Regions from separate parts of the Ligilactobacillus animalis genome, predicted to be linked through region 2. Evidence: predicted binding sites of a transcription regulator. Region 2 holds the regulator's gene; the other holds the start of a gene.
The links. The regulator NrdR, encoded in region 2, represses ribonucleotide reductase genes. The targets are predictions, from matches to a motif close to ACACNATATATNGTGT.
Positions count from the first base shown of each region.

Region 1 (15,111 bases), 720 kb from region 2:
GGCTTTTCACTAGGTTTCTTTGATGAAGCCTACTTAAATGAAGCACCGGTCTGTTTGATCCGTGATGCTTCGGGCAAACTAGTCGCATTTGCTTCGATGATGCCGATGGACGAAAAGACATTATCGATCGATCTGATGCGTCACAGTCAAGATGCACCATCCGGGATCATGGACAAGATCTTTATCAGTTTATTCGAGTATGGTAAAGAGCAGGGCTATGAGTACTTTGATATGGGGATGGCGCCGTTATCAAATGTCGGTGAATCACGCTTTAGCTTTATCGGTGAACGAGTTGCGCGCTTTATCTTTGAATATGGTGATCGCTTCTATGCTTTCCAAGGGTTACGTTCCTATAAGAACAAATATGTCACCAAGTGGAGCGCTAAATATACGGCTTATCGAAAGCGGACTTCATTAGTCGATGCGATGATCTTAGTGACATTGACTGTCAACCAAAAGCATATCAAAAAGGGCACCAGACGCAATTTGCTCTTACCAAGATTTTTACAATAAACATTAAGCATCCAGGCATGTGTCTGGGTGTTTTCTGCTTTCTTTGGCAGTAGTTGTTCAGATATACTTAAAGTGGGAATAAACATAGAAGGGATCGGGGAAAATGAAGGATCTACTGTATTTTATTTGGGTAAATGCAATATTTTTTTGGTTACCGCTAATTATCTTAGGTGCAAGTGTAGTTGGCATAATTGCTTTGATCAGCCGCCAATTGCCAAGATCGTACTCGTAATACTTGCGCTCCTTATTCTATGGTACGTGGAATTTTACTTGTAGAATAGAAAGGGTTGAGAAAGATGGACGGTTTTTTACAGCTTATGTTGCTCAAAGTGATATTTTTCTTACCACTCTTAACTATTTTAGTAGCAAGTTTAGTGATTATGCTCATTGTGATCAAAACTAAAAAAATGTCGTCCTTGGCTAAGGTCGGGCTTGTTGTGATCTTTGGCCTTATCAGTTTGCTTATGGTGTATGGAATGATATTTGTGGTTATATTTGGATATAATTCTTAAAATTTGGCTCCAGTTGTTAGCTGGAGTCTATTTTTATTGAATGGATTTGGGGAATTTAAGTTCTGTGCTATAATCTGTAACAAATCAAAGGGGAGGAGTGCTTTGTTACAACTACATAAAAATATCAAAATATTTTATTTAGCAACTATTCTGACCACATTAGCGGCATCTTTACCACATGCAGTTTTGACCGTGCTCTTGTTTGCTAAAGGCTTATCATTGACGCAGATCATGCTGGTCCAAGCGACTTATAGTCTGGTCATTTTAGTCAGTGAATATCCCAGTGGCTTATTAGCTGATCTGTATTCTAAAAAAATTCTCTTTTTATGGGCAAAAGTCTTTTTGATCGGGATGTTTTTGCTAGTTTGGTTAGGTGAAAGCTTTCAGACGATGCTACTTGCTTGGGCGTGCTATGGCTTGGCAATGGCACTTGAAAGTGGGACGCTGGATGCACAACTGATAAATGAACTCAAGCACCAAGATCAAAGCCACCTAGTCGCTAAATTTATCAGTAATACTAATCGTTTGGATCTTATCGGGTTACTGCTGGGCGGGACAATTGGTTCATGGTTGTATTACTCGTTGGGGATAAAGTTTTATTTGGTGAGTGTGAGCTTGACGTTAGTAGCGTTTTTGGCGGTCAGGTATGGTTATCTTGAGGCAAATACTGATATTTCACAGCAAAATTTGAAACAGAGCTTGGTCGCACAAATGGTAACGGGATTTAGCGAACTCAAGCATTCACGGCAGTTACGGCTGATGATCGCCTTGACGATTGCAGGACAATTTTTCTTTCAGGCTCACCACCAACTCTGGCAAGCGTTATTTTTGAAGCAGGGATTTGATAAGGAGCAATTTTATATTTACTATGTTATCTTCCAACTGATAAGTCTTGGTGCCTATAGCTTGCCGGTAAAACTGGACACATCTACGATCAAACGTTGGTATTTGGCATCCATGTTAGGATTAGTGGGTGCGAGTGTGTTTTTAGCATTTACAGTCAAAATGAGTTTTTTACTCAGTTATTTAGTTTTAGTCTTTATCTTCACCCTTTTTGAATATTTCAGCAACGTGCTATTTTCCAAAACAGTTTCACCGACGCATATTTCATCTTTGACTTCATTGCGTTCGAGCTGTGGGCGTCTGGCTTCATTAGCCTCATTGTTGCTGTCGAGTTTACTTTTGACATATCTTTCAGTCAAAAGTGTAGTTTTATTGAATTTTGGTTTGGCGATAATTGCCAGTTTAGGCGTGATCTTTTTAGCGCTCAAGAACAATACAGTTCACAGTAAATAACAAGGGTCCCATTATGATGCGTATCTTTACATCATAATGGGACCCTTGTTATTATATGTTTTTAAAATTCATAATCACTGTCTTGCATAGCTTCCACGTTACCAAGTAAGTAACCATTACCAACTTGGGAGAAGAAGTCATGATTGGAAGTCGAAGTGGAGATCCCGTTCATAACGACAGGGTTAACATCTTCGGCTGTATCTGGGAAGAGCGGATCCATCCCTAGATTCATCAAAGCTTTGTTGGCATTATAGCGCAAGAAAGTCAAAACATCATCGACCCAGCCAACTTGATCATAGAGGAGATGGGTGTATTTTTCTTCATTTTCGTAGAGATCATACAAAAGTTCATACATCCAACCTTTGAATTCTTCTTGTTCAGTTTCACTCAACTCGTTAAAGCCCAATTGGAACTTGTAACCAATATAAGTTCCGTGAACAGATTCGTCACGTAAGATCAACTTGATGATCTCCGCCACGTTAGCGAGTTTATTATGCCCCAACCAATAGAGTGGCGTGTAAAAACCAGAGTAAAAGAGGAATGTTTCCAAGAATACGGAAGCGACTTTCTTTTGCAAAGGTGTTCCATTTTGGTAGATATCATTGATCTTTTGCGCCTTGTATTGCAAGATCTCATTTGAATCGGTCCAAGCAAAGATCTCTTCGATCTCTTTAGGTGTATTCAAAGTTGAAAAGATCGAGGAGTAACTCTTAGCGTGTACTGATTCCATAAACTCGATATTGTTGAAGACGGCTTCTTCTTGTTGTGTCCGGATATCTTTTTTAAGCACTGCGACCCCATCTTGAGATTGCAAAGTATCCAATAATGTTAAGCCCCCAAAGACTTTAGCAACGACATCTTTATCAGCCTCGGAAAATTCCCGCCAGTCCGCTAAGTCGTTTGAAAGGGGGATCCGAGTATCCAACCAAAATTGTTCGGTCAATTTTTCCCAAGTTGCTTTATCGATCTGGTCTTCTAAATTGTTCCAGTTGATTGCTTTATAGTTTTCCATTTTCCAAATACCTCGCTAAATTACACAGCTTTCGCATTCGTTGACCCCGACTTCATCTTGTGTATCGGTAAACGTGCGGACATAGTAGATCGATTTGATCTGTTTATGATGAGCATAGTTACGTAGGATCGAGAGGTCACGGGTCGTCATCTTATCAGTCCGACCATTCTTCCATTCATAAAGCCCGGCTGGGATCGAGGAACGCATAAAGAGCGTCAAACTCATCCCTTGATCAACATGTTGTTGTGCGGCTGCATAAGTATCGATCACTTTACGCATGTCTAGATCGTAAGCCGAAGTGTAGTATGGTAAAGTTTCGTTTGAAAGATATGGTGCGGGATAATAAATTTTACCGATCTTTCTTTCTTGGCGTTCTTCGATCTTGTTGATGATCGGTTGCAGTGAGGCAGTCGTATCATTGATATATGAGATCGAGCCATTTGGTGCGACGGCTAAGCGATTTTGATGGTAAAGGCCATCTTGTTTGACTGCTTGACTCAATTTTTCCCAATCGGCTTTAGTTGGAATGAAGATATCTTTGAATAGCGCTTTGACTTTTTCAGAATGTGGTGTAAAGTCTTCAGTCAAATACTTGGTGAAGTATTTACCATTGGCATAATCACTCTCTTCAAAACCAACAAAGCTAGTTTGGCGTTCTTTAGCGATCTTGTTGGAAGCAACTAAGGTCCAGTAGTTGAGCAACATGAAGTATAAGCTGGTAAATTCCAAAGCTTCTGGTGAACCATAGTGCATTTGGTTTTTAGCTAAAAAGGCATGTAAGCCCATAGCACCAAGTCCGATCGTGTGCGCTTGGCGGTTGCCGTGTTGCACGGATGGCACGACATCGATATCTGAATGATCGGTCACAAAGGTCAAGGCCCGTGTCATGGCTTCGACAGACCGACCAAAATCAGGGGAGTCCATCAAGTTAGCAATATTGGTCGAGCCTAAGTTACAGCTGATATCAGTTCCTAAAACATCATAGCCTTGTTGATTGTTGACTAAAGATGGTGTTTGAACTTGCAAGATCTCCGAGCAGAGGTTGCTGGTGATGATCTTACCTTTGATCGGGTTGGCCTTATTAGCTGTATCGACATTGACAACATAAGGATAGCCAGATTCTTGTTGTAATTTTGAGATCTCTTCTTCGAGCAAGCGAGCAGAGATCTTCTTTTTAGCGATATCAGGATCGTTGACCAGATTATCGTATTCGGCTGTAATATCGACGTAAGAGAACGGTGTACCGTATTTTCTTTCGACATCATATGGGTCAAAGAGATACATATCGGCGTTTTGCTTGGCTAATTCGTAGAACTTATCCGGCACGAGCACACCTAAAGAGAGTGTCTTGACCCGGATCTTTTCATCGGCATTTTCTTTTTTGGAAGCTAAAAAGTCGATGATGTCGGGATGGAAAACATTCAGATAAACGACCCCAGCCCCTTGACGTTGGCCTAACTGATTGGAGTAAGAAAAACTATCTTCGAGTAATTTCATGACAGGTACGACCCCAGAAGCTGCACCCTTGATCCCTTTGATCGGTGCGCCGGCTGAACGCAGGTTACTCAAGGTGATCCCAACGCCACCACCGATCCGTGAGAGTTGAAGGGCGGAGTTGATCACGCGGCCGATCGAATTCATATCATCAGTAACTTGTAAAACAAAACAAGAAACTAATTCACCGCGGCGAGCCCGCCCAGCATTCAAAAAGCTTGGTGTTGCTGGTTGATAGCGTTGGTGAACGATCTCATCAGCTAGTTGCAGCGCTAATTGTTCATCGCCATCAGCAAAGTACAAAGCATTGATCGCTGCACGATCGATGAAACTTTCCAAGTAATAACTACCATCATCGGTTTTTAGCGCATATTGGGTATAAAACTTGTAAGCTGCCATAAAGGTCTTGAAACGAAAATCAGCTGCTTCTAATTGCGCATAGAGCTTTTCGATGAAGGCAAAATCGTATTTTTGGATAAATTGTGTTTCAAGATAATTATTGTCTAGTAAATAGTCAAAGCGTTCTTTAAGTGAAGCAAAGGTCATCGTATTAGGAATGACGTTTTCCTTGAAAAAGGCGCTCAAAGCTGCTTTGTCTTGGTCGAGTTGGATCTGACCGTTTAAAGGAATATTGACTCGGTTGTTTAGGTCGTAGTACGTAACATTGTTGATATCGATATCTTTAAGACTCAAGTTCATTCACCGCTTCCTTGAAATTTTGGACGTCTGTGGGTGTTCCATTGAATTCAAACGAATAGATCACTGGAACATTAAACTTTTTAGACAAGTTTTTAGCTGTAAAAATAAATAACTCTGCAAAATTACGGTTGCCGGTCCCGACGATCCCTTTTAATGATGCAGCGTTATTTGCGTATTCTAAAAATTCAGTCACAGGGTAAGTGATCTCGTCTTCATAGGTCGGTACGATCAAGACGAAAGGTTCATTTACCATAAAAAGTGGGTCCACTGGATCGATCTCAGTGGCATCGACGGTAGGCCCAAGTTTTTTGATGAAGCGTCGGGTCTGCCCGGTGACGCTAAAATAGATTATTTTCATTGAGCTGCCAGCTTCTTTAAGAGATCAGGCCGAAAACCATTGATGATCGGTGCGTGATCTTGTTCTAAAACTGGAACTGTGCGTAAACCTTTTTCTTTTAGGTAGTTGATATATTCTGGATGATCGGAGATATTATGTTCTCCAAATTCAATATTATTCTCCATTAAAAACTTCTTGGTCATCTTGCATTGGATGCAATTATCTTTGGTATATAGATCTAAAGCCATCAGAATAAAACCCCTTCTAATTTGATTGTGATATCAGTATACCACAATTTACACAACATGTAGTATAAATTTTGCTCTGCTAATCGCTAGATATTGTGTCATTGGCTCAACCACGCAAAAAACGGACTCAAAATTTTTTTGAGTCCGTAAAGTTATATTTAACTGATATTAGTACCAGCCGTTAGCAAGCCAAAATGACTTAGCTGCTTGCCAAGAACCGTAACGATTTGCAACATAGTTATCAGCTACACGTTCTTGGTTTTCTGGGGAGTAATCTCCACCAAGGTAAGAGTTAGTCAATTGATATTTACCATAGTAACGGCCGTTTTGAGCGGTATAAGAACCACCTGATTCAACATTAGCGATCCAAGCTTTAGCACTTGCTTCAGCATCGTTTGATGGAGTTTGTGGAGCAGTTGTTTGCACTTGTTGTGTTTGCTGTTGTGCAGGTTGTGCTTCTTGGACTTGAGTTTGAGCTTGTGGAGCTGCTTGTGCTGGTTGAGCTTGTTGTTGAGCAGCTTGTGAAGCAGCTAAAACGTTGCTACCAAATTCTAAGCGTTGACCAACGAAGATCAAGTTTACATCTTGTAATTTGTTAGCTTGTTGGATCGCATCAATCGTTGTGTTGTATTTAAGGGCTAATTCAGATACTGTATCGCCAGCTTTAACGATAATTTCATCGGCATTTGCTGTTTGGCCCAATGCAACTAAACCAGATAACGCGGCAGCTCCCGTAATAACTTTCTTCATTTCCATAAGTAAACTCTCCTTAAAAAAATATTTAATATTTACTTGCTTTTCATTTATCTACACTAGCAGTATACATTTTTTATATAACATACATATTCCGATAAAATTACAATTTGTCACGTTTATGTAACAAACAGATTAATTATTGTCAAATTCCACAAAAATAGAATCTATATGGGAAAATAAAGCATCTTTTTGAATTTTACTTTTTAAGTTATACTTAAAAGTATCGGAGGTGTGCAGAAATGCCTAAAATTTTGTTAATGAATGCCGGAAGTTCATCAGTTAAATGGAAACTATTTGAATTGACCGATGAATCAGTCGTCGCTAAGGGCTTGGTAGAGCGGATGTTAGCTCCAGGTTCAAAGTTTGAGATCAAATATGGAGATCAGACATATCAAGAAATACAAGATAACCTATCTTATGAAAAAGCGGCTGAAATGATCATTGAAAAGATCCAAGAGTTAGAGATCACATCTTTAGCTGACATTAAATGTGTTGGTCACCGTGTCGTAGCTGGAGGAACTAAATTCACGCAAGCTACTAAGATGGATCAAGCAGCGATCAAAGAAGTCTTAGCTTTGAGTGACCATGCTCCATTACATAATCCAATGGAAGCAAAATACATCGAATTGATGCAACAAGTCATGCCCGATACGCCCCAATATGCGGTCTTTGACAGCCAGTTCTTTACACAAATGCCAGAAGAAAATGCGATCTTTAGTTTGCCATATGAATTGACGCAAAAATATGGGATCAGACGTTATGGTGAACACGGGATCAGTCATGAATATTTGGCGCAAAAGACAGCTGATCTTTTAGAAAAACCGTTGGCTGATCTTAAATTGATAACTTTGCACTTGGGGAGTGGCTCATCTGTTTCAGCTGTTAAAGATGGAAAAGCCTTTGCTAGTTCGATGGGATTCACGCCTTTGACCGGACTAACGATGGGGACCCGAGCTGGGGATGTTGATCCTTCAATCGTGCCATTTTTAATGAAGAAACTCGATAAAACAGCCGATGAAGTTCTTGAGCTCTTTAACCAAAAGTCAGGGCTATTAGGATTGTCAGGCTATTCGGATGACATGCGTGATATCAAAGCTAATCAAGTTGATCAACGTTGCAAGTTAGCTTTAGATGTTTACCTAAATAAGATCGTGTCATATGTCGGAAGTTATTTTGCCCAATTAGGTGGGGCCGATGTGTTGGTCTTTGCCGGTGGGATCGGGGAAAACAACCCATGGTTACGCGCTGATGTTTGCCAACGCTTAGCTTGTTTAGGCGTTCAATTAGACCAAGAGCTAAATGAAGCTAACCATGAAGGTGTGATCTCCACGGAAACTTCAAAAGTCAAAGTGATGCTAGTTCCAACTAACGAAGAGCTCGCAATGGTCCAACAGATCAAGGCCCAACTGGACTAATAATATGTTATAATCAACATATACTGTGTCTCTAATAATTAAGCTGAACGGCAATTAGACAAAATCTGGAGGAATTTATGGAAAAAATGCAAGAAAATGCAAATATCAAGTTATTTGCATTGAATTCCAATCAAGCATTAGCACAAAAGATCGCAGATGAACTGGGGATCAAGTTATGTGATGCTTCAGTCAAGCATTTCAGTGATGGTGAGATCCAAATCAACATCAATGAAAGTGTGCGTGGAGACGATGTGTTCATCGTGCAATCAGTCGCTGATCCGGTTAATGAAAACTTTATGGAATTGATGGTCATGATGGATGCGTTACGACGCTCCAGTGCTGGTTCGATCAATGCAGTTATTCCTTATTATGGTTATGCACGTGCTGACCGTAAAGCACGTTCGCGTGAACCGATCACAGCTAAGATGATCGCTAATTTCATCACTTTAGCTGGGGCTGATCGAGTTGTGACCATGGACCTACATGCAGGCCAGTTACAAGGCTTCTTCAACATTCCAGTGGATCATTTGTTAGCGATCTACGAACAAGCCGCTTACTTTAAGCAAAAAGGCATTTGTGAAGACGTCGTTGTCGTAGCGCCTGACCATAATAGTGTTAAGGGTGCAAGAAATCTAGCAGATCTCTTGAAAGCACCGATCGCGATCGTTGATAAACGCGATGATACTCGTTTAGATATCGAGAATTCTTCGATCATTGGTGATGTCAGTGGCCATAACTGCATCGTCTTTGATGATATGATCGATACTGGTGGTAAGATGGCCGATGCAGCGGCAGCTTTGGATAAGGCGGGCGCACGTGAGATCTATGCTTGTGCAACGCATCCGGTCTTTTCAGGAAGTGCCGTCGAAGAGTTAGAAGAATCACCATATAAAGAAGTTGTGGTAACAGATACGATCGCGATCCCAGAAAACAAGCAATTCTCCAAGCTAAAAGTTTTATCGATCGCACCGATCTTTGCGAAAGCAATTTCTTTGATCTATCACAATCGTTCGGTAGATAGTTTGTTCAATAACAACGATAATATTTAATGAAAAGGGGTTCTGTTTTAAACAGAGCCTTTTTTGTTTTGCTTTGATATAATTGGTGTAAATTACATTTAGAAAGGGAAAAAAGTTATGAGTTTGAATTTTGTGCTAGGCACAGCGGCTAAAGACCACCAGACGTTACTGTTAGAGCAGATAAAAAACATCAGTCAAACTGATCCTAAAGCCAAAATATATTACATCGTTCCCAATCATATAAAGTTTGCGGCTGAAGTTTCAATTTTAGATCAGTTACGGCAAAGTAGAGATCAAGATCTATTAGCCGCTACGGATATCCAGATCCTTTCTTTTTCACGGTTGGCTTGGTATTTTATGAAAAACGATCCTAGCTACCAGTTGCCCCGACTATCGGCTGCTGGAGCTAATATGTTGGTCCATAAGATCTTGCGGACTAAAAACGATGAATTGACGATCTTTAAGAGTGAGCAGACCCAGACTGGCTTTGTGTCACAATTAGCTGGTCAATTGATCGAATTGAGTTTAGCTTTGATCACAAGTGAGGATCTGTGGCATAGTTATGAGATGTTAGAACAGAGTAAAGATACCGATCTAGTAGCTAAGTTGCACGATCTAAGTATCGTTTATCGGGAATTTGAGCAACATATCCAGGGAAAATACCTTGGAACAGCTAATATGCTAGAAGCCTTAGCTAAAAAGTTGGCGCAAAGTGAGCTTAGTCACAGTTATTTTATCTTGGATGGCTTTTCCCAGTTCAACGCCGGCGAATATCAGATCATTACTAGTTTATTGCAAAATGCAGAACAAGTGACCGTTTCTTTAGTCTTGGATCGTCCATATGTCCATCATGCTCCAGAAGCAAGTGAGCTTTTTTACCGCTCAGGTCAAGTGTATTATCGCTTGTATCAGTTAGCACGCCAAGAACATGTTAAAGTCATGGTCGATAGTTTTGCTAAACAAGACCGTGTCAGTGCTGATCTAGTTACGCTGGAAGACTATTGGATTGCTTCAAATGATCTAAAACCATTTACCTTGACCGCTAAGTTGCAAGGTGATCTCCAACTCATCGAGGCTGATGATCGTTTAGAAGAAGTTAAATGTTTAGCCACAAAGATCCGCCAGATGGTCTTACTTGAGGGCTATCGTTACCAAGATTTCTTATTATTGACGCGCCATCTAGATCCGTATAAAAATATTTTGCAACCGACATTTGAGCAATTTGAGATCCCATTTTTTACCGATCTGCAAAAAAAGATGTCCGATCATCCCTTGGTCGAATTGATCCAAGCCCTCTTTTTGGTCGAACAGCGCAACTACCGCTATGAAGATATGATGCGCTTGTTGAAGACAGAGTTGTTGTTACCAAAATGTGAAGGTAAATTCATGCCATTAGCCGAGTATCGCCAAGCTCTTGATCTAGCCGAAAATCAAGTCCTTAAATTTGGCTACCGTAAAAAGGGATGGTTAGGTGAAGATTGGGTCTACTATCGGTTTGGAACTAGTGATTTTGGCGCACGAACGAAAAATGAAGATGAGATCACCGCTAAGATCAATCTGATCAAAAATTATGTAAAAGAACTCTTGCCACCGTTTTATGCGAAGTTGGCTAAAGCTAGTACCGGAAAAGCTGCTGCCAGTTTGTTATATGAATTTTTAGTCGATGCCGGCGTAGTTGAACAGTTAGATCTTTGGCGTAAGCAGGCTTTAAAGGCTGGGAAGGTCGATGCTTCAACGCGTGAAGAACAGGTCTGGGGGACTTTTTGTGATCTTTTAGATGAGTATGTGGAGATCTTAGGTGAGCAGCCATTTGAGCCCCAAGATTTCTTAGATCTGCTCCAAGCAGGTTTTGAAGGAGCAACCTATAGTCAAGTCCCAACGACTTTGGATCAAGTTGTCATCTCTGAAAGCGGGATGGTCCAACCAAATGACAAAAAAGTCGTCATGCTTTTAGGGGCGACAGATTTAGTGATGCCCGACGTTGCTGTCAGTGAAGGGTTATTTTCCGATCATGATAAGGAAATGTTACAGCCGACTCTAAGTGAAACGAGTTACCTACCCGATGATACTGAACATGTTTTAGCCAATGAGCCTTTTTTGAATTATCTTGCCTTCTTGACGCCGACCCAAAAACTCTTTTTGAGTTATCCGCGAAGTGATAATGATCAGCTCGATCTCAAATGTTCACCCTATGTCGAGCGGATCAAACAAGCTTTAGAGCTTCCATTGAGCCACGCCCATAAAAATGATGGAACGAGTGATGCTTTAAATTATATCGGTACTAAACGGACCACAATGAGTGAACTCATCAAAGTCGAACGTCAAGCGATCACCGAACAGCGGGAATTACCCGAAGTTTGGGATCATCTATTCCAAAGCTTTCAACAAGATCCTGCGACTAAACCGTTGTTTGAGCAGTTAAATCGGAGTTTGGACTATAAAAATATTCCTGAGCAACTGACCCCTGAAAGTGTCAAAGGCTTGTATGGTAAAGAATTAAAGACCTCGATCTCGCGGCTAGAAGACTTTTATGCTAATCCGTATGAATATTTCCTAAAATACGGTTTGGGCTTAAAAGAACGTGAGATATTTGAGATGAACGCAGCCAATACAGGTGAATACTTCCATACGTTGCTCGATACATTTTTCAAATTGCTCTTAAAAAATGGGCAAGATCTCAAGTTATTAAAGGGTCCCGAATTTGATGCTTACTTTAGAGAAAGTGTCGAATTGACTAAACGTTTACCACAGTTTAAGATCTTGGATAGTTCTAACCGAATGCGTTTTTTGGCGCGACAATTAAATGCAGCGGCTAAACAAGTTGGGGGAGCGATCCACAAACAGCGGCAATTCAGCAAGTTAAAGACGATCCAGACCGAAGCTTTATTTGGACATGTAGGTGAATTATCCGGTCTAGCTGGGCTGCAATTCACCACACCAAATGATCGTTTAGTGACCGTGCGTGGTAAGATCGATCGGATCGACGAATTGGTTTTAGGGGATAAGCATTATCTAAGTTTGGTCGATTACAAGTCGAGCGCAAAGAAATTTGACCATGCGAAAGCTTATTTTGGCTTAGCGCTACAATTATTGACGTATTTGGATGCTTTACTCAAGAATAAGACGACTTTAGTTAAAGATGCTACAAAAGAGCAGATCGCGACAGCTGGTGCGATGTATATGCACCTTTACAATCCGACCTTCAAGCAAAAAGAGATCTATCAAGCTGTTTATGAAGATGAAGTGCTCAAAAAGAACAAATATAATGGGCTATTGCTAGATCAGACCGATGTGTTAGAGGGGCTAGATGAAAGCTTGCTCGAGAGTTCAGGTAATTCATTGATCTATCCTTTTAGACGAAATAAGAATGGGAGTTATAAAGCAACCGGCGCACAATTAGTGACTGCCGATCAGTTGGAGGCGTGGTTGTTACACAATGAAGAATTGATCAAACAAGCAACGGATATGATCTTTAGTGGGCGGCTCGATCTGATGCCCGCCTTGTTCAAAGATGGTTCGGCGTTACAATACACACCATATGAAGCGATCATGCAGTTTGATCCGATGCTACCTGAAAATAATTATTATCGGCTCCCAACGGAAAAGCCCGCCGATATTTTAAAACTTTTACAAGCTGAGGAGGAAAAATAATGGCTGAGATCAAATTTACACCTGGTCAGCTCCAGGCGATCAACGATGAAGGCAAAAATATTTTAGTTGCTGCTTCAGCCGGCTCAGGGAAGACCCGGGTGTTGGTCGAACGTGTTATCAGGAAGATCAAAGAGAAAACCGCGGTGGATGAGATGTTGATCTTGACCTTTACTGAAGCAGCCGCGCGGGAAATGAAAGAACGGATCCAAGGCGCTTTGCGACAAGCGATCAATGCTGAAGCCGACCCTGAGACTAAGCGGTTTTACCTACAACAACTGACAAAACTCAATGTAGCTGATATCAGTACGATCGATGCATTTTGCTTGCGTATGGTCCAAAAATATTACTATTTAGCCCAGGTCGATCCTGATTTTCGCTTGTTGACTGATGAAACAGAGCGGGCTTTACTGCGCGAAAGTGTTTGGGAAGATCTGCGGGAAGAACTTTACGGTAAGTTAGATCCCTTGTTCGAACAGCTGACCTTGAATTTTTCTAATGATCGCAGTGATGATGGCTTGACTGAACTTGTGATGGAGTTATTTGATTTTGCCAATGTCAATCCTGATCCCAAAGCTTGGCTTGAAGATTTGGCTAAAAATTATCATTTGGAAGCGGGTAATTTAGAGCAAAGTGGTTTTTATCGCAATGAATTCATGCCGTACGTCGCTGAGCAACTGCAAAAATTTGCCAACTATATGGGGCAAGCAGCGCAGATCTTAGAGGAGATCGATGATCCAGAAGATAAGTTAGCAAAATTAAAGGCTCTTTATCATACAGAAGAGCAAGCGCTGTGTAAATTAGCTGAGCTTGATCTGTCAACTATCTCGTATAACGAGCTAAAAGTGACTTTAGAGGCGGTCGAATTCAAACGGGCCCCTGCAGCCCGCTTGGATGATGAACAAAAAGTGCTAAAAAATCAAGCTCAAGCGCTGCGTGATGAGACGAAAAAGCAGTTGAGCGAACTTTTGAGTAATTATTTTAATGCCCAAGAAAGTGAGGCCATTGAGCTATTTACACAAGCTGAGATCTTGGCTAAAAAGGCAGCTGAAGTGGTCTTACGCTTCATGCGCCGCTATCAAGCAGAGAAAAAACGGCGCCATGTCTTGGAATTTAGTGATCTAGAACACCTGACGTTAAAGATCTTACGCCAACAAGAAGATACAAGTGTCAAAGAACTCTTGCAAGCACGCTACAAAGAGATCATGGTCGATGAGTATCAAGATACTAATCAACTGCAAGAAGCGATCTTGACGACTTTGGCGCAGGATAACATGTTCATGGTAGGGGATGTCAAGCAGTCGATCTATGCGTTTCGTTTGGCTGATCCAACACTATTTTTAGGTAAATATCAGAGATTTGGTCGCTCAGATGATCCAAACGAGCGGATCATTTTGGCTGAGAATTTCCGCTCAGCTGAAAATATCACGGCAACGACGAACTTTATCTTTTCACAGATCATGGATCAAAAGATCGGGGAAATGGATTATGACAAAAATGCACAGTTAGTTTATGGAGCTAAGGATTACCCGGAAATGTCGCTACCGACTGAGATCTTGTTATATACCTCGGAAGAAGATCCTTTGAATGATCCAGCTAAAAAGCCATTAAAAATGCGCTGGGATCAAGAACCAGAAGCGATGGGGCCTGACTTTGAGATCAATTCCAATCAAGAAGGTCAGATCGCTTTAGTGGCTAAGAAGATCAAAGAATTGCATGATGAAAAGTTTGAGATCTATGACCGAGGATCAGGCCAGATGCGTCCGATCACATACGGCGATATTGCGATCTTATCAGAGACACGGACCAATCATCTATTGTTATCTGAAGAGTTGAAGCGACTAGAGATCCCATTTTATGTGCAGAAGTCCCAAAATTATTTTCAAACGACGGAATTGCGGATCATGTTGGCGCTTTTAGCTTTGATCGATAATCCTTACCAAGATATCGAGCTTGCTGCGGTCTTACGTTCACCGATCGTGGGGCTAAAGGAAAATGAGTTAGCCTATCTGCGGATCAATGATAAGAGCGGGGATTATTTCCACGCCCTAGAAAAATTCTATCAAGATCCAAGCAATCAAGGAAAAGAACCGTTTGTCCAAGCGCTTTATGCTAAGATCACACGTTTTATGGAGCAATTGCAAGGCTTTAGAGATCTGGCG
Region 1 covers NZ_CP047141.1:410,673-425,783, forward strand. Annotated here, with positions in the region: gene mprF (bifunctional lysylphosphatidylglycerol flippase/synthetase MprF) at 1-513, shown strand, start outside; gene GSR62_RS01940 (MFS transporter) at 1,128-2,321, shown strand; gene nrdF (class 1b ribonucleoside-diphosphate reductase subunit beta) at 2,383-3,333, opposite strand; gene nrdE (class 1b ribonucleoside-diphosphate reductase subunit alpha) at 3,349-5,520, opposite strand; gene nrdI (class Ib ribonucleoside-diphosphate reductase assembly flavoprotein NrdI) at 5,510-5,884, opposite strand; gene nrdH (glutaredoxin-like protein NrdH) at 5,881-6,111, opposite strand; gene apf (aggregation-promoting factor) at 6,280-6,867, opposite strand; gene GSR62_RS01970 (acetate/propionate family kinase) at 7,107-8,282, shown strand; gene GSR62_RS01975 (ribose-phosphate diphosphokinase) at 8,360-9,331, shown strand; gene GSR62_RS01980 (PD-(D/E)XK nuclease family protein) at 9,419-12,952, shown strand; gene addA (helicase-exonuclease AddAB subunit AddA) at 12,952-15,111, shown strand, end outside.
Region 1: the regulator NrdR is predicted to act here: its motif matches at 6,162-6,177, upstream of nrdH (glutaredoxin-like protein NrdH).

Region 2 (15,111 bases):
AGTTCTTTAGAACAGCAGATGATAAGCTCTATGCCTTAGAGATCAACTGTTGTCCGCCGGGGGGACCTTCGATCGATCTGATGAATCATGCCCATCAGTTGAGCTTGTTTGAAGAGTATGCTCATTTGGTCAAAGAAAATAAATTCTATGGAGATAGTACTTGTCCATATTACAGTGTCTATATTTCACGTAGTAACAAGCAAGACTATCGCTATGATCTAGCTGAGATCAAACAAAAATATGGAGCTGAGCTAAAAGAGATCCAACATGTACCGGGAGTATTTGCTGAGATCATGGGAGATGTTGGCTATATTTTCAATACGGAGACTAAAGAACAGATGCATGCGATAATCGAATTTGTCGGTGCACTCAAGACACAAGCATAAGAAAAAAGCTGATCAAAATTATGATCGGCTTTTTTGTATGGCTATGACTTTAAAAAGGTTTGCGATCTATGGTAAACTTAGCTTAATTGTTAATTAAGAAAAGAGGATATTTACCATGAATATGGACACCACATATTTTTTTGTAGGCATCAAGGGGACGGGGATGAGTGCGTTAGCCCTTATTTTAAATGATAAGGGTTGTAAAGTTGCCGGTTCAGATATCGAAAAATACACGTTTACCCAACGTGGCTTAGAACAGGCTGGAATTGAGATTTTCCCATTTGACGAAAAAAATATCCATGATAAGATGACGATCGTTGCGGGTAATGCTTTTGGTGACGATCAAGAAGAGATCAAAAAAGCACGCGAATTAGGCTTAAAAGTCATGCGTTATCCAGAAGTTGTTGAAATGTTGATCGAAGAGACGACAAGTATTGGGGTCGCTGGTGCCCATGGTAAGACGAGTACTTCAGGCTTGTTGGCTCATGTTTTAAGTGGGGTCTCACCAACAAGTTATTTGGTCGGAGATGGCTCGGGTAAGGGAATTCCTGATGCACGTTTCTTTGTGTTTGAAGCTGATGAATATCGGCGTCATTTTGTGGCATACCATCCAGATTACACGATCATGACCAATATCGACTTTGATCATCCGGATTATTTCACCGGGATCGAAGATGTTTGTGATGCCTTTGAAACTTTGGCTAAACAAACTAAAAAGGGTCTCTTTGTTTGGGGTGAAGATAAATACCTTCGTAAACTAAAAGCAGATGTACCAGTATATTATTATGGGACTGAAGCTAACGATGACGTGCGTGCTGAAAATATCAAACGCACAACTAAGGGTTCGACTTTTGATGTATATCTACACGATGAATATCTAGGTAACTATGAGATCCCAATGTTTGGTAAGCACAATATCTTGAACATTTTAGCTGTGATCGCGGTTTCGCACATGGAAAAAGTCGATCAAGAAGAGATCAAAAAAGAATTATTGACTTTCAAGGGTGTTAAGCGTCGGTTTACTGAAAAGCGTGTCGCTGACATGGTGATCATTGATGACTATGCTCACCATCCATCTGAGATCACTGCGACTCTAGATGCTGCACGACAACAATATCCAGATAAGAAGATCATTGCAGTCTTCCAACCGCATACTTTCAGTCGGACGATCGCGTTGATGGATGAATTTGCTAAGAGTTTAGACCTAGCCGATAAAGTCTATTTGACGGATATCTTTAGTTCGATCCGTGAACATGACGGTAAAGTTTCTGCCAAAGATCTAGGTGAAAAGATCACTAAGGGTGGCGAAGTTTTAGCTTTAGATAACATGTCACCATTGCTTGATTACCATGATGATGTTGTTGTCTTCATGGGTGCAGGCGATATTCAAAAATACGAATATGCTTATGAAAAATTATTGAGCAATCTTAGCTTGAACAATAACTAATATACTTAGTGCTGCATAAATAACAGGGGCCTCACTATGATCAGATCGTAGTGAGGCCCCTGTTATTTATACACTAGGTCATTATTCAGGTAAGAGGATGATAAAGTCTAGCAAACGTTTAGCATAACTGGTATTAGCATTGAAGTTATGGTAGACCCGTTTTGCTTTAGTGACATTATCGGTGATGATCCCATCTACATCCAAAAAGGCTGCATTTTTAAAATCGTTTTCACTATTGACAGTCCAAGAATAAACTTTTTTGAAACTGAGCTTGGCTTGGGTGACAAAGGAATCATTTAAAGTTGTCTTTTCCATCGTATACCCATTAGCTGGTGTTTGAGGGAAGATGAAATTATACGGTAGGATATAGTAGGTATTTAGCGTAGGAGCATATTTTTTAGCACTAGTGATAACTTTATAGTCAAGTGATTGCAACTCATGTTTATTTTGTTTGAGAGTAGCTTCGTACGTGTCAAAGAAATTCTTTAACATATTTTTTGAATCACGTTTAGTTGTTTTGATCTCAACTAATAGCTTTTGATCATATTGTTTGGCAACATTCAGATACTCATCAAAACTAGGGATCTTAGCTTGATGACCATTTTCGTGTACGGTCAAAGCTGTCAGTTGTGCGAGTGTCAATTCTTGGGGACTGGCATCAAGCTTGGCGAGTTGTTTTAGATTTTCATCGTGCATGACGACGAATTTATGATCTTTAGTTTCTTGAATATCGATCTCGATGTAATCGGGTCTGGCTTGAGCGGTCTTACGTAGAGCAGGGAGCGTATTTTGGACACCATTTTGCGCATCGACGCCCCGGTGTGAGATGATCAATGGTGTTTGGCCTAAATGAACTAAATAGACCCCATTACCTAATAGGGCTCCAAGTGCAAATAAAGCAAATAATGGCTTAGCTACCTTGCTGAGCCAACTTTTTTTAGTACTCTTATAGGTCGCTAAAGTAACGTCAGCTGGTAAAATGAGTTGCAACAGGGCAACACTAGCCCAGACCGAGATCAGAAATGAACCGACTTGCAGCAAGGTAACATTGATACTGCCACCGATAAGTGCGCTCCACGGAGCGGTCTGGTCGAGTCCAAGCTGGATCGCGTATAAAATACCGATCAGACTCAAGTTAGCGATGAGCGCAATAAGTGAGATCTTTAGTAATTTTAACGTATAGACCCAAAATTTATTTTTCGTCAGTTGCCAACTTTGAGCGAGTGCTGCTTTGATCTTGAGCTTTTCAAAAAGCATCAGGGGTAACACAAAGAGCAAGCGGATGCTCAAAATAAAGATCGCTAAATAAAAAATACCGATCAAAGTTGCATAAAGTGGTTTTTGTAGGAGAAAATCCAAGATAAATTCAGGAATGACCACTTTACTCAAAAGCGGTGAATTAAAGAAGATCCCACTAAAAGGTACGATCAATAAGAAATAGCCAGCAAAAAAGCAGATCTCGAGTGGGTCGAGTTGGCGTAGTTGCCGGGCAGTGTCTTTGAGGATCGTCCGAAAGCTGAATTCATCTTGCCTGATCCGAACAACACCGTTTAAGATGAGCGCGAATTGCCCAAAAACACAGATGATCAAAATGATCAATTTCAATAGCAAGCCTAAAGCGATATAGGGATGGCTCGTAACGGGTGAAAGAGCATTAGTATAAGATAAATAGGGGATCGCACCTAAATTCAATAGTAGCGAAGTCCACGTATTAAAGAGAGGGATAACCCCGACCTCAAGTGAAAGTTCGACCACTAAAAAGAGGATCAAATAATTTTTCCAATGTAAGCTAAAATCGCGTTTCAAACGCATCATATCACTGCTATATAAAATGTAGAACAATATAGAAGTTTAAGTACATTCTTCTACATTGTTAGAAAGAATTATATAGTTTTTCCTTTCCTAATTTTATTTACTGCCGTCAACATTAGTATTCCCATATCCTAACGAGAGGGTAATGACAGTGACTAACTCTTACAGTTTAAGGGTGTAGCCCACCCCTGTATTTTTTTAATTAATTAAAGCCAAAAGATTGTAAACCGCATTTTCATCTCGGTCCATAACACTTCCGCATTCATAACAGATATATTCGTTATGCTTAGTTCCATGCTTTAGGTTACCGTTAAGTCCGACTTTATCTGCACCAGTCTTAATATGACCACACTTAGAACAGCGTTGGGTGCTTGGATAATACTTATCAGCTAAGATAAGTTTCTTACCGTTCCAATCGCACTTATAACCCAGTATCTGTCTGAAATGACCAAACATTGAACGCTGTAGCCCCTTGGAAGCAACATGAGTCATCTGCATTTCTTTAACCGCCAAATCTTCAATTACGATCTTGTCGTATTCTTCAACTAATTGAGTTGTAAACTTCTGCATAATATCATGTTGGATATTAGCTACTTTGCGATAATCACGTTGCAACTTGGCTCTCGTCTTAACATAATCATTACTTTTAGTAGCTCGTTTCCCATTTACAACACGCTTTCTAGCTAACGTGCGTTGATAATGCTTGATACGCTTATATAAATGTTTTAGGTCATCTGGTAAAGTGTTGATCTTACCTTCCGTATAGTTAATGTGCCCGACATTGACATCAATAGCTGTTACATGGTCAGTTTTAGGCTTTGTTTCAATATTGACTTCAAAAGGTAAACTTGCCCAATATTTACCATTTTCACGGTAAATTGAAACAACTTTTAATTCACCAGTTAACAACTTAGCGCCACTCATGCGAATGTCATACCAATTCTTAATTCCATGTGGTTTATCCAAGCGCAACTTACCCTTAATAATCTTGGCACGGTCAGTTTTAAAACCCTGTCTAGTGGCTTTCTTTGATTTAAAACGTGGTTTACCCCAATCAACTTGTGCCTTATCAAAAAAGTTCTTCCACGCTTTATTTAAGTCGCTAATTGCTAGTTGTAAGCAACGGGCTGAAAAACGATATTGCCAATCAGCTTTATTAGCCACTAACTCGTTGCGAACCTTGTATTCATTTGGTCTGAGGCGCTTATCATCTAAGATCAATGCTTCTTCATACATATCATTCCATAAAGCCAAACCAGCATTCCAGCAATATCTGCGATAATCACACAAGTCATCTAAGACTTTCTGCATGGTTTTATTTGGATAAAGTCTAACTTTTTGGGTTCTTAACACCATTATTTTCACCACCTTTCAAAGATCTGTCGTTTTCTAGTTTATGCTTATATTTACGTAAACCATATAAACGACAGGAAAATACGTGTACAATACTCAACATATCATCAATCATTTCTTGCGTTGGACTAGTTTTAACATTATTCAATACCACAATCTTAGTATTATGTATTTTACATAATCGTTCAAACCACTCATAACCAAAACGAATAAATCTATCTTTATAAGTAATGTAAATCGTATCAATCTGATTATTCATTACTTCTTCTAGCAATTTATTCCACTTTTTTCGATTGTAGTTAAGCCCACTGCCAACATCAGTAATTGTTTCATCTAAAATGATGCCTTTAGCGTTAACGTATTGCCTAATAAAGTCAATTTGATTTTTTAAATCATCTCTTTGACTATTTGTTGATACTCTAGCATAGGCGACTACTTTGCGCTTGTTGGACTCTGATTTACCAATATAGTTTAAATATTGTTCTTCAGTATAATATCTTCGATTGGTGGGAGTCCGATATGCTTTTAACACACCTTTACTATCCCAAATTTGCAAAGTTCTGACTGTAACACCTAAACGTTCAGCCATTTCTTTCGGCTTTAACATTGTCATAATAACCACCCACTTTTACTTCTTTCCATGGTTTGTTATAACAAATTTTTCTACATTATTCTATGTTTTTGGTAACAGTTAACCACTCCAATTTTTTAAATTTTTATTACATTGTACCCAATACAATGCGTTGGAACAACAATTATCCTTAAATCTAGGTACTTTGATCCAGACCTAACGATTGAGCAAAAAGAAGTGGTATGCTATCATTAAGGCAGACCACTTAGAGGAAGGTGAAGCTATATGCCTGATGATGTGCATCGGCAGGGCAAAACGATCGCTGAGATCAAAGAAGGCGATTCATTGACTGTAACGGAAAGTATCTCAGAACGAGATCTGTTGATCTATTTGGGACTGACTAACGATAATAACCCACTGTATATTCAAAATGAATATGCACAAAAATTAGGGTACGCTGGTCCAGTTGTGCCCCCAGTGTTGTTGAGTGGGATCATTACGAGCTCAGTTTCAAAATTATTACCTGGACCTGGGAGTGAAGTAGTGAATTTTTCAGCTAACTTCATTCGGCCAGTCTATCATGATGAGATCGTCACATTCAGTTTTGAAGTGATCAAAGTTGATACGATGAAAGAAGTTGTGATGATCTCAGTTGAGGGTAATAACCGTCAAAATGAACGCGTTTTAGATTCAGTTGTCATGGCTCGGCCTCCGCGTCAGCAAGATTAGCTACATTTATAATTAGTTAGATAATTGAAAGAAGGAGAATTTTATGAATAACAATCCCGAAGTTTACGGTAATAGTAATGCTGGCTTGAACAGTTTCTTTACTAAGATGTATGGGTATATGAGTGCTGCAGTGGCAGTTTCGGCGTTAACGGCTTTCTTGGGTTCGTTTAGTCCGACTGTGATCCGGTTTATGAGTAATCCGATCGCCTTATTTGCGGTCTTTGGGGTCCAATTAGTTTTGGCTTACTCCATGTCATCGCTTAAGTCACAACGCTCACCATTAGTCAGTGCCTTAGGTTTGTTTGTCTTTGCCGGGTTGGAAGGTCTGCTCTTTAGTGGGATCTTCATCGTTTACACGGCCCAAAACATTACGAGTGCTTTTGTTTCCGCCTTTGTGATGTTTGCCGTTTTATCCTTTATGGGATCAACAACTAAAAAAGATCTCTCAGGGATCGGCCGCCAAGCTCGTGCAGCTTTGATCGCGTTTATCATCGTATCGTTGATCAACATGTTCTTGCAAAGCCCAATGATCACTTATGTCTTTTCCTTTATCGGCTTAGTGATCTTTGCCGGTTTGACAGCTTGGGATACTCAACGTTTACGTCAAATGTATCTTCAAATGGGTTCACAAGTAAATGTTAATAATTTGGCCTTGATGGGTGCTTTACAGCTCTACTTAGATTTTATCAACATCTTTATCTTCTTGTTGAATATCTTTACCGGTGCTGGTGGCGACCGCGACTAGTCAAACGAGTCTCTTCGACTTTTCGGAGAGGCTTTTTTAATTTCTACGAAAAATTTGTTAAAATAAAAGAAACTAGATAAGAGGACGGATCGATATGGCAGAAGATAAGAAAATGTTATTAGTGGATGGCAATAGTGTGGCTTTCAGAGCCTTCTTTGCGCTCCACAACCAATTAGAGCGCTTTGTCAATCATGCTGGGCTGCATACGAATGCGATCTATGGCTTTAAATTGATGTTAGACAAGATCTTAGGCGATGTTTTACCGAGTAATGTCTTAGTTGCTTTTGATGCAGGTAAAGTGACTTTTAGAACGAAAGCTTATGCTGATTACAAAGGCGGGCGTTCCAAGACCCCGACTGAATTGTCAGAACAGTTTCCTTACATCAGAGAATTGCTCGATGCTTATGGGATCAAACACTATGAATTACCCGAATATGAAGCCGACGATATTATCGGGACGATGGCCGCTCAAGCTGAAAAAGCGGGCTATCAAGTCACGATCGTAACGGGGGACCGAGATCTGACCCAATTGACGACTGATAAGACGACTGTTGCGGTGACGATCAAAGGGGTAACTGAGATCGAAGAGTATACGCCAGCTCATGTGATCGAAAAATACGGCTTGCAACCAGCACAGATCGTTGATATGAAAGGCTTGACGGGTGATAGTTCAGATAACTACCCTGGGGTGACTAAAGTCGGTGAAAAGACCGCGCTCAAGCTTTTAAAACAATACGATACGATCGAAGGGATCTATGAAAACATTGAAGCGATGAAAAAGTCTAAGTTAAAGGAAAACTTGATCAATGATAAAGAGATCGCATTTCAATGTAAAGATCTGGCGACGATCAGAAAAGATGCTCCAGTAGACCTAACTTTAGCTCAGACAGCGTGGCCAGGAGCTAAAAAAGAAGATCTGCTCAAGTTCTTTGAAGAGATGGATTTTAAGAGTTTTATCGCTCAATTACAAGCTAGTTCAACCGCCGATGTCAGTGCAGAGCCTACTTTGAGTAAATTAAAGGTCGAACCTTTGGATGCTGCTAAGGTCGAAAAGCTGGACTATGATAAAGATTCAGATATCAGCTTTTACCTTGAACTAAGTAATGATAATTATCATACAGCTGACTTTTGGGGCTTTGGACTTAAGATCGATGACCGATATTATGCAGCTAGAGATGTTGAGCTTTTGAAATTACCTAAGCTAAAGCAATTATTGGAAGATCCTGCGCTCGAAGTTGATGTTTTTGATGGCAAACAGACCTATGTAGCCTTAGAACGCTTAGGTATCGAACTAAAAAATATCAATTTTGACTTACTTTTAGTCTCATATTTGTTAAATACAAGTGATAACAGCAATGATCTAGGTAATTTAGCCAAGCGACATGATTACTTTGATGTTGAGACCGATGAAGAAGTCTATGGAAAAGGGGCTAAGCGCAAAGTTCCAGCTGATGATGCGCTATACTTTGAACATTTAGCACATAAACTCAAGGCCATCTCAGACCTAGAAGATAAGTTGATGAAAGAACTAGCTGAAAATGAGCAAGAAGATCTTTATTTTGAGATCGAACGTCCACTTTCATTAGTTTTAGCACAGATGGAGATCTCCGGGATCAAAGTCGACCGTGAACGTTTAGATATCATGCAAAGTGAATTTAAGGAACGCTTGAGTGAGTTAGAACAACAGATCTATAACGAAGCGGGTGAGAAATTCAACATCAATTCACCTAAGCAACTTGGGGTGATCTTGTTTGAAAAATTAAAATTACCAGTCGTCAAAAAGACTAAAACGGGCTACTCAACAGCTGTCGATGTCTTAGAAAAATTACGTGGGATGTCACCGATCATCGATAATATTTTAGCTTACCGCCAATTAGCTAAATTACAATCGACCTATGTTGAAGGCCTATTGAAAGTTATCGCAGCTGATGGTAAGGTCCACACGCGGTATACCCAAACTTTGACGGCAACCGGACGTTTATCGTCAGTCGATCCTAACTTGCAAAATATCCCGGTCCGGTTAGAAGAGGGCCGTAAGATCCGGCAAGCTTTTGTACCAAGTCATCCAGATTGGGAGATCTTTGCTTCTGACTATTCGCAGATCGAGTTACGGGTCTTAGCCCATATTTCAAAGGATCCGCATATGCAACAAGCTTTCAAGGATGATTTTGATATTCATGCTAATACTGCGATGCGTATTTTTGGACTAGATGATCCAAGTGAAGTTACGGCTAACATGCGTCGGCAAGCTAAAGCGGTCAACTTTGGGATCGTTTATGGGATCAGTGATTTTGGTTTGGCTCAAAGCATCGGAAGTACGCGTAAACAAGCCAAAGAATTTATGGAGACGTATCTAGCTTCATTTCCTGGAGTCCATCAATACATGCAAGATATCATTGAGAGTGCGCGTCAAAAAGGCTACGTTGAAACACTTTTCCATCGCCGACGGTACTTGCCAGATATCAAGAGCAAAAATTACAACTTGCGCTCATTTGCGGAACGGACAGCGATGAATACTCCGATCCAAGGGAGTGCAGCTGATATCATCAAAGTTGCAATGATCAATATGCAACAAGCCTTAAAAGATGCGGGCTTAGAAGCCAAAATGTTGTTACAAGTGCACGATGAGTTGATCTTTGAAGCACCGAAAGCAGAGATCCCTAAATTAAAAGAGTTAGTGCCAAAGATCATGGATTCAGCTGTTGAGCTGTCGGTCCCATTAAAGGTCGAAAGCGCTAGTGGTAAGACGTGGTTTGAGACTAAATAGTATAAGATGAGGTGAAAAAATGCCAGAGTTACCAGAAGTAGAAACTGTCCGTCGCGGTTTGCAAAAATTAGTTTTAGGTCAAAAGATCGCGCGAGTCGAAGTTTTATATCCTAAGATGATCGTTGGTGATGCTGACGATTTTAAAGCTAAATTAACAGAGCAAACACTTGAAAAGATCGAACGTCGGGGCAAGTATTTGCTCTTTAGGTTTACAAATGGCCTTACCGTTGTCTCCCATTTGCGCATGGAGGGTAAGTTTTATGTCAAAGAAGCGACTGATCCAGTCGATAAACATACGCATGTCATCTTTGATCTAGCCGATGGCCGGCAATTGCGCTATAACGATGTCCGTAAATTTGGGCGAATGCAATTAGTTCAAACGGGTAGTGAAGAAAAATTGCCTGGGTTAGCCAAATTAGGACCAGAGCCAGTGGCTGAAACTTTTAAAGTGGCTGACTTTTATCAAAAGCTACAAAAAAAGAAGAAAAATATCAAGACCGCCTTACTCGACCAGACCTTGGTCACGGGTCTAGGTAATATCTATGTTGATGAGGTGTTGTGGCAAAGTAAGATCCATCCTGAGACGTCATGTCAAAAATTGACTTTAGACCAAGCAACGATACTGCATGATAATATCATCACTGAATTAGCTAAGGCGATCAAAGCAGGTGGCACAACGATCAGAAGTTACACGGATGCTTTCCAAAAAACAGGCGCTTTTCAGTTCGAACTAGATGTTTATGGCCGGACCGATGAGCCATGTAAACGTTGTGGAACAAAGATCCAAAAGATCGTAGTGGGACAACGGGGCACGCATTTTTGTCCGCATTGTCAGCAGGTGGTAAAATGACATATATTCTAGGCTTGACTGGTGGGATCGGGATGGGCAAAACGACGATCAGTAATTTTTTACAAACATTAGATTTTAAGATCCTCGATGCTGATGTGATCGCCCGCCAAGTCGTTGAACCAGCGACCCTTGGTTTAGCTAAATTAAAAAAAACATTTGGATCTCAGATCATCCAAGCTGATCAGACTTTAGATCGGGCTAAACTCGGCAAGATCGTCTTCAATGATCCTAAGAAATTAGCTCAATTAAACCAGATCATGCAGCCATTGATCAGAGCTGAATATGAAAAACAGCTAGCTTTAGCTGAGCAAAAGGGCGATAAAGTAGTTGTGATCGATGCTGCCTTATTATTTGAAAATGGTTATGCAGATCATTGTGATGCAGTTATCAATGTTGAAGTTCCTAAAGCACTTCAGCTAAAACGGATCATAGAACGCGATCATTTGAGTGAGGAGGCGGCACTTGAGCGGATCGCTAGTCAGATGTCGGCTGAAAAAAGGCGAAATTTGGCCACAATTACAGTAGATAGTTCGGGAACAGTTGAAGAAACGCAAGCGCAAGTGATAAAATGGCTAAAGATAAATAATTTAATCGAAAATTAGGCAGCGAGGTAAAGATTATGAAGTGTCCAAATTGTCATCAAAATGGATCACGTGTAGTGGATAGCCGTCCCGCCGACAATGGACATGCCATTCGGCGCCGGCGGGAATGTGAAAATTGTGGTTTCCGTTTTACTACATTTGAAAGAGTAGAAGCAGCGCCACTCTTAGTTATTAAGAAAAATGGTGCTAGAGAAGAATTTAATCGTGAAAAAGTCTTGCGGGGTGTCATGCGAGCGGCTGAAAAACGGCCCGTCGCGATGGATGAGATCCAAAATATCGTCGATCAAGTCGAAACAAAGATCCGGGCAGTCGGCGGGAATGAAGTTTCGAGTCAATTGATCGGTGAATATGTGATGGAGATCTTAGCAAATGTCGATGATATCGCCTATATCAGATTTGCGAGCGTCTATCGTGAATTTAAAGATATGGCATCTTTTGCGAAGGAATTGCAAGACTTGATGGCACGTGACAACGAAAAAAATAAGTAGTTGGGGGATGTTAGGCGATGAGTGAAGGATTAAGGCAGATGTCGCCTAAGGATGGTTACGTCGTCAATACTAAAGCCCATATCGGTTCGACAGAGTTCAAAGTCATTTTAAAGCTCTACCAACCGTTGATGGGGGTCAATGCTTATGGTGTTTATTCACTATTAGCGACTAAAGTGGCTCAAACACCAGACCTGTTAGCCCGCCGGATGCATAAAGAGTTATTGGATATTTTGAGTTTAGGTTTGCGCGACTTTTACGAAGCGCGGATCAGATTAGAGGCCCTCGGGTTATTGAAGACATTCGTGCAAAAAGATGAACTTGGTCAAGTGTTTATCTATGAGTTACAAGCTCCTTTGAGTGCTGAGGCTTTCTTTAAAGATGATCTCTTGAGCATGCTTTTAGCCGATTCATTGGGACAGACCCAATATGATGAGTTAAAACAAGAATTTGTCAAACCAGATCTCACGTATGCTAATGCCAAAGAGATCACCAAGTCGCTACTAGATGTTTTTACGGTGAAAAAAGATGCATTACTCAAAAATTCACAGGTAAAAGCGATACCTAAACCGACTAAAAATCTCGTCGATTCAGTCGAAGTCGATCTGGATGTAGAATATTTAAAAGAGCTTTTAGCCCGATCTTTTGTACCCGCAACTGAGATCAGCCGTTCACTTGAGACCTTAAAGTCGATCTCTTTGTTGTATGGTCTAGATGAACTAGAACTCGTCAAATTGCTCGAACAAGCACTAAATGTCAAAGATGATAAAGTCGATCTTGAGCTCGTCAAAAAATTAGCCACACAGCAATTTGATCGGCAATTCAAAGAGATAACACCTAAAGAGTCGAAAGTGACTGAACCAGTTGATCCGGCGGTGAGTGCGGAATTGACGCAAACTGATCTAGCGCTGATCGCCGTTTCAAAACAATATCTACCTTTGGAATTCATCGAAGAACTCAAACGGCAAAAGCACAGTTTTGTGACGAATTTAGAGCGTTATACGGTCAAAAATCTAGTTGAAAAGCAAGTTTTACCTAATGCGGTGATCAATGTGCTCCTGCACTATTATTTGATCGCGCAAAATAATACGATGCTGGAAGATAAAGTCGCTAATCGCTTTACCAAAGCTGCAGCTAAGTTGGCTGAAAAGAAGATCCAGACCCCAGAAGAAGCCATGCTTTATATGCGCGAGGCTAACCAAAAAGCACGAGAAAAGCAGAAACAAAAGCAATATTATGGGCGTAAGCAACAAGTCGTGCAAAAAGAGACTTTGCCGGACTGGGCTAAGACAAAAGAAAATAAAGCTGTATCTAAACCGGCTAAAGAGGATAAACAGGCCTTGAATGCTGAGATCGATGAATTGTTAGCTCAATTGGAACAAAGTGAATAGAAAGGCAGGTGGCTAGGATGGAAGATCTAGGGAAAAACTTGACGGAGCGGATGCAAAAAAACAATTGGAACCAGCGTTATCAAGAACTGATCGCTGAGATCTTACAAGATGATGAAGTGCGGACTTTTTTAGCGGAAAACAGTCAAGTCCTGACGGAAGCTGATGTGATGAAAAGTGCCAGCAAGTTATATGAATTCGTAACGCTAAAAAAACAGCTAGCTCAAGGAAAACAGACCTTTGCACCCGGATACCTACCGACACTTGCGATCAGCAATCATCGGATCGAAGTCGTGTATGTGCCGACCGCAGAATTAAAAGCTAAACGTGAACAAAAAGCCCTAGAAGCTCGTGTCAAGACGATCAATTTACCGCGTAGTGTTCGTCGGGCGCAATTAAAAGATTACGAGCGTAGTGATGAGCGGATGGAAGCTTTAAAAGCGGCGCTATCTTTTATCACTAGTTATACCAAAGCACCAAAAGATTTTCATAAGGGATTATACCTCGAAGGCAGTTTTGGAGTCGGTAAGACCTATCTTTTGGCGGCGATCGCTAATGATCTAGCTAAGCGAGGTTACCAGACGACACTGGTGCATTTTCCATCATTTGCGGTTGAGATCAAGGGCTCGATTGGTAAAAATCAGACAAATGAATATATCGATAATTTGAAAAAAGCTCAAGTTTTGATGATTGATGATATCGGAGCTGATTCTTTGAGTAGCTGGCTTAGAGATGATGTTTTAGGTGTTATTTTGCAATATCGGATGCAAGAAGAATTACCGACATTTTTTAGCTCGAATCTTTCGTTAGAACAACTAGAGCAACAATATTTGACTGTCAACAACCGGGGCGAAGCAGAGCCTTTGAAGGCCAAACGCATCATGGAACGGATCAAATTTTTGGCTGATGAGTATCATGTTGTAGGAAAAAATCGCCGAAATCCGGAATAATGACTTGAAATTAAAGAAGTTTCGTGCTTAAATAGAAATTACATTAAGTAAAAGACAAACGGCAAATCAATTCAGGGAAAGAGGCCTTTGACTGCAAGTCTCTTAAAGAGGAGCTTACCACTTTTATCACGATAGCCTACTGCAAAGGTAGGACGGCTCGTTTCCGTTATCGACGATCAAGAGAGGGTCAACTGACCTTGAAATTGGGTGGAACCGCGTTAAAGACGCCCCTAGTGTTAAATGTAGCACTAGGGGCGTCTTTTATGTCTTGGTAAAAATCAAGGAGGAACATATAATGTCAGAGATCAATGTTAAGTTTCCAGATGGTGCTGTAAAACAATTTGCAGCTGGAACAACAACACAAGATATCGCAAAGTCTATCAGTATCAGCTTAGCTAAGAAGTCTGTTGCAGGTAAATTTAACGGTAAATTAGTGGATTACAACGAACCTTTAAATGAAGATGGTACGATCGAGATCATCACTAAAGATTCTGATGAAGGGATGAACGTGTTATGGCAAACAGCAGCTAATGTTTTAGCTAGTGCTTTGCATAGCCTTTATCCAGAAATGAAGTTTGGTCAAGGTGAAGCTTTAGAACATGGCTTCTTCTTTGATACAGACAATGCAGCTGGTCAAGTGGCCGAAGCTGATTTTGAAAAGATCGAACAAAAGATGCAAGAGATCATCAAGCAAAACTTACCGATCGAACGTGTTGAATATACGGAAGAAGAAGCTTTGCAATTAGTTGCCGGTGATCAATACCAAACTGAATTAGTCAAAGAGATCGCTGCCGATAACGCAGGTAAAGTCGTAGCTCACAAGTTAGGTGATTTCAATGATTTCTCATTTGGACCACAATTAGCTTCAACTGGTGCGATCAAAGTGTTCCAATTGCTTTCAGTGGCTGGTGCTTACTGGAAAGGTGCTTCAAGCAACCCAATGTTACAACGTATCTACGGAACAGCCTTTTACAAGCAAAAAGACCTTGAGGCTGAATTACAACGTCGTCAAGAAGCACGTGAACG
Region 2 covers NZ_CP047141.1:1,131,727-1,146,837, reverse strand. Annotated here, with positions in the region: gene GSR62_RS05665 (ATP-grasp domain-containing protein) at 1-386, shown strand, start outside; gene murC (UDP-N-acetylmuramate--L-alanine ligase) at 502-1,833, shown strand; gene GSR62_RS05655 (glycerophosphoryl diester phosphodiesterase membrane domain-containing protein) at 1,915-3,645, opposite strand; gene GSR62_RS05650 (RNA-guided endonuclease InsQ/TnpB family protein) at 3,844-5,001, opposite strand; gene GSR62_RS05645 (IS607 family transposase) at 4,976-5,611, opposite strand; gene GSR62_RS05640 (MaoC/PaaZ C-terminal domain-containing protein) at 5,855-6,298, shown strand; gene GSR62_RS05635 (Bax inhibitor-1/YccA family protein) at 6,342-7,043, shown strand; gene polA (DNA polymerase I) at 7,138-9,810, shown strand; gene mutM (DNA-formamidopyrimidine glycosylase) at 9,830-10,660, shown strand; gene coaE (dephospho-CoA kinase) at 10,657-11,262, shown strand; gene nrdR (transcriptional regulator NrdR) at 11,280-11,750, shown strand; gene GSR62_RS05610 (replication initiation and membrane attachment family protein) at 11,768-13,138, shown strand; gene dnaI (primosomal protein DnaI) at 13,156-14,085, shown strand; gene thrS (threonine--tRNA ligase) at 14,381-15,111, shown strand, end outside.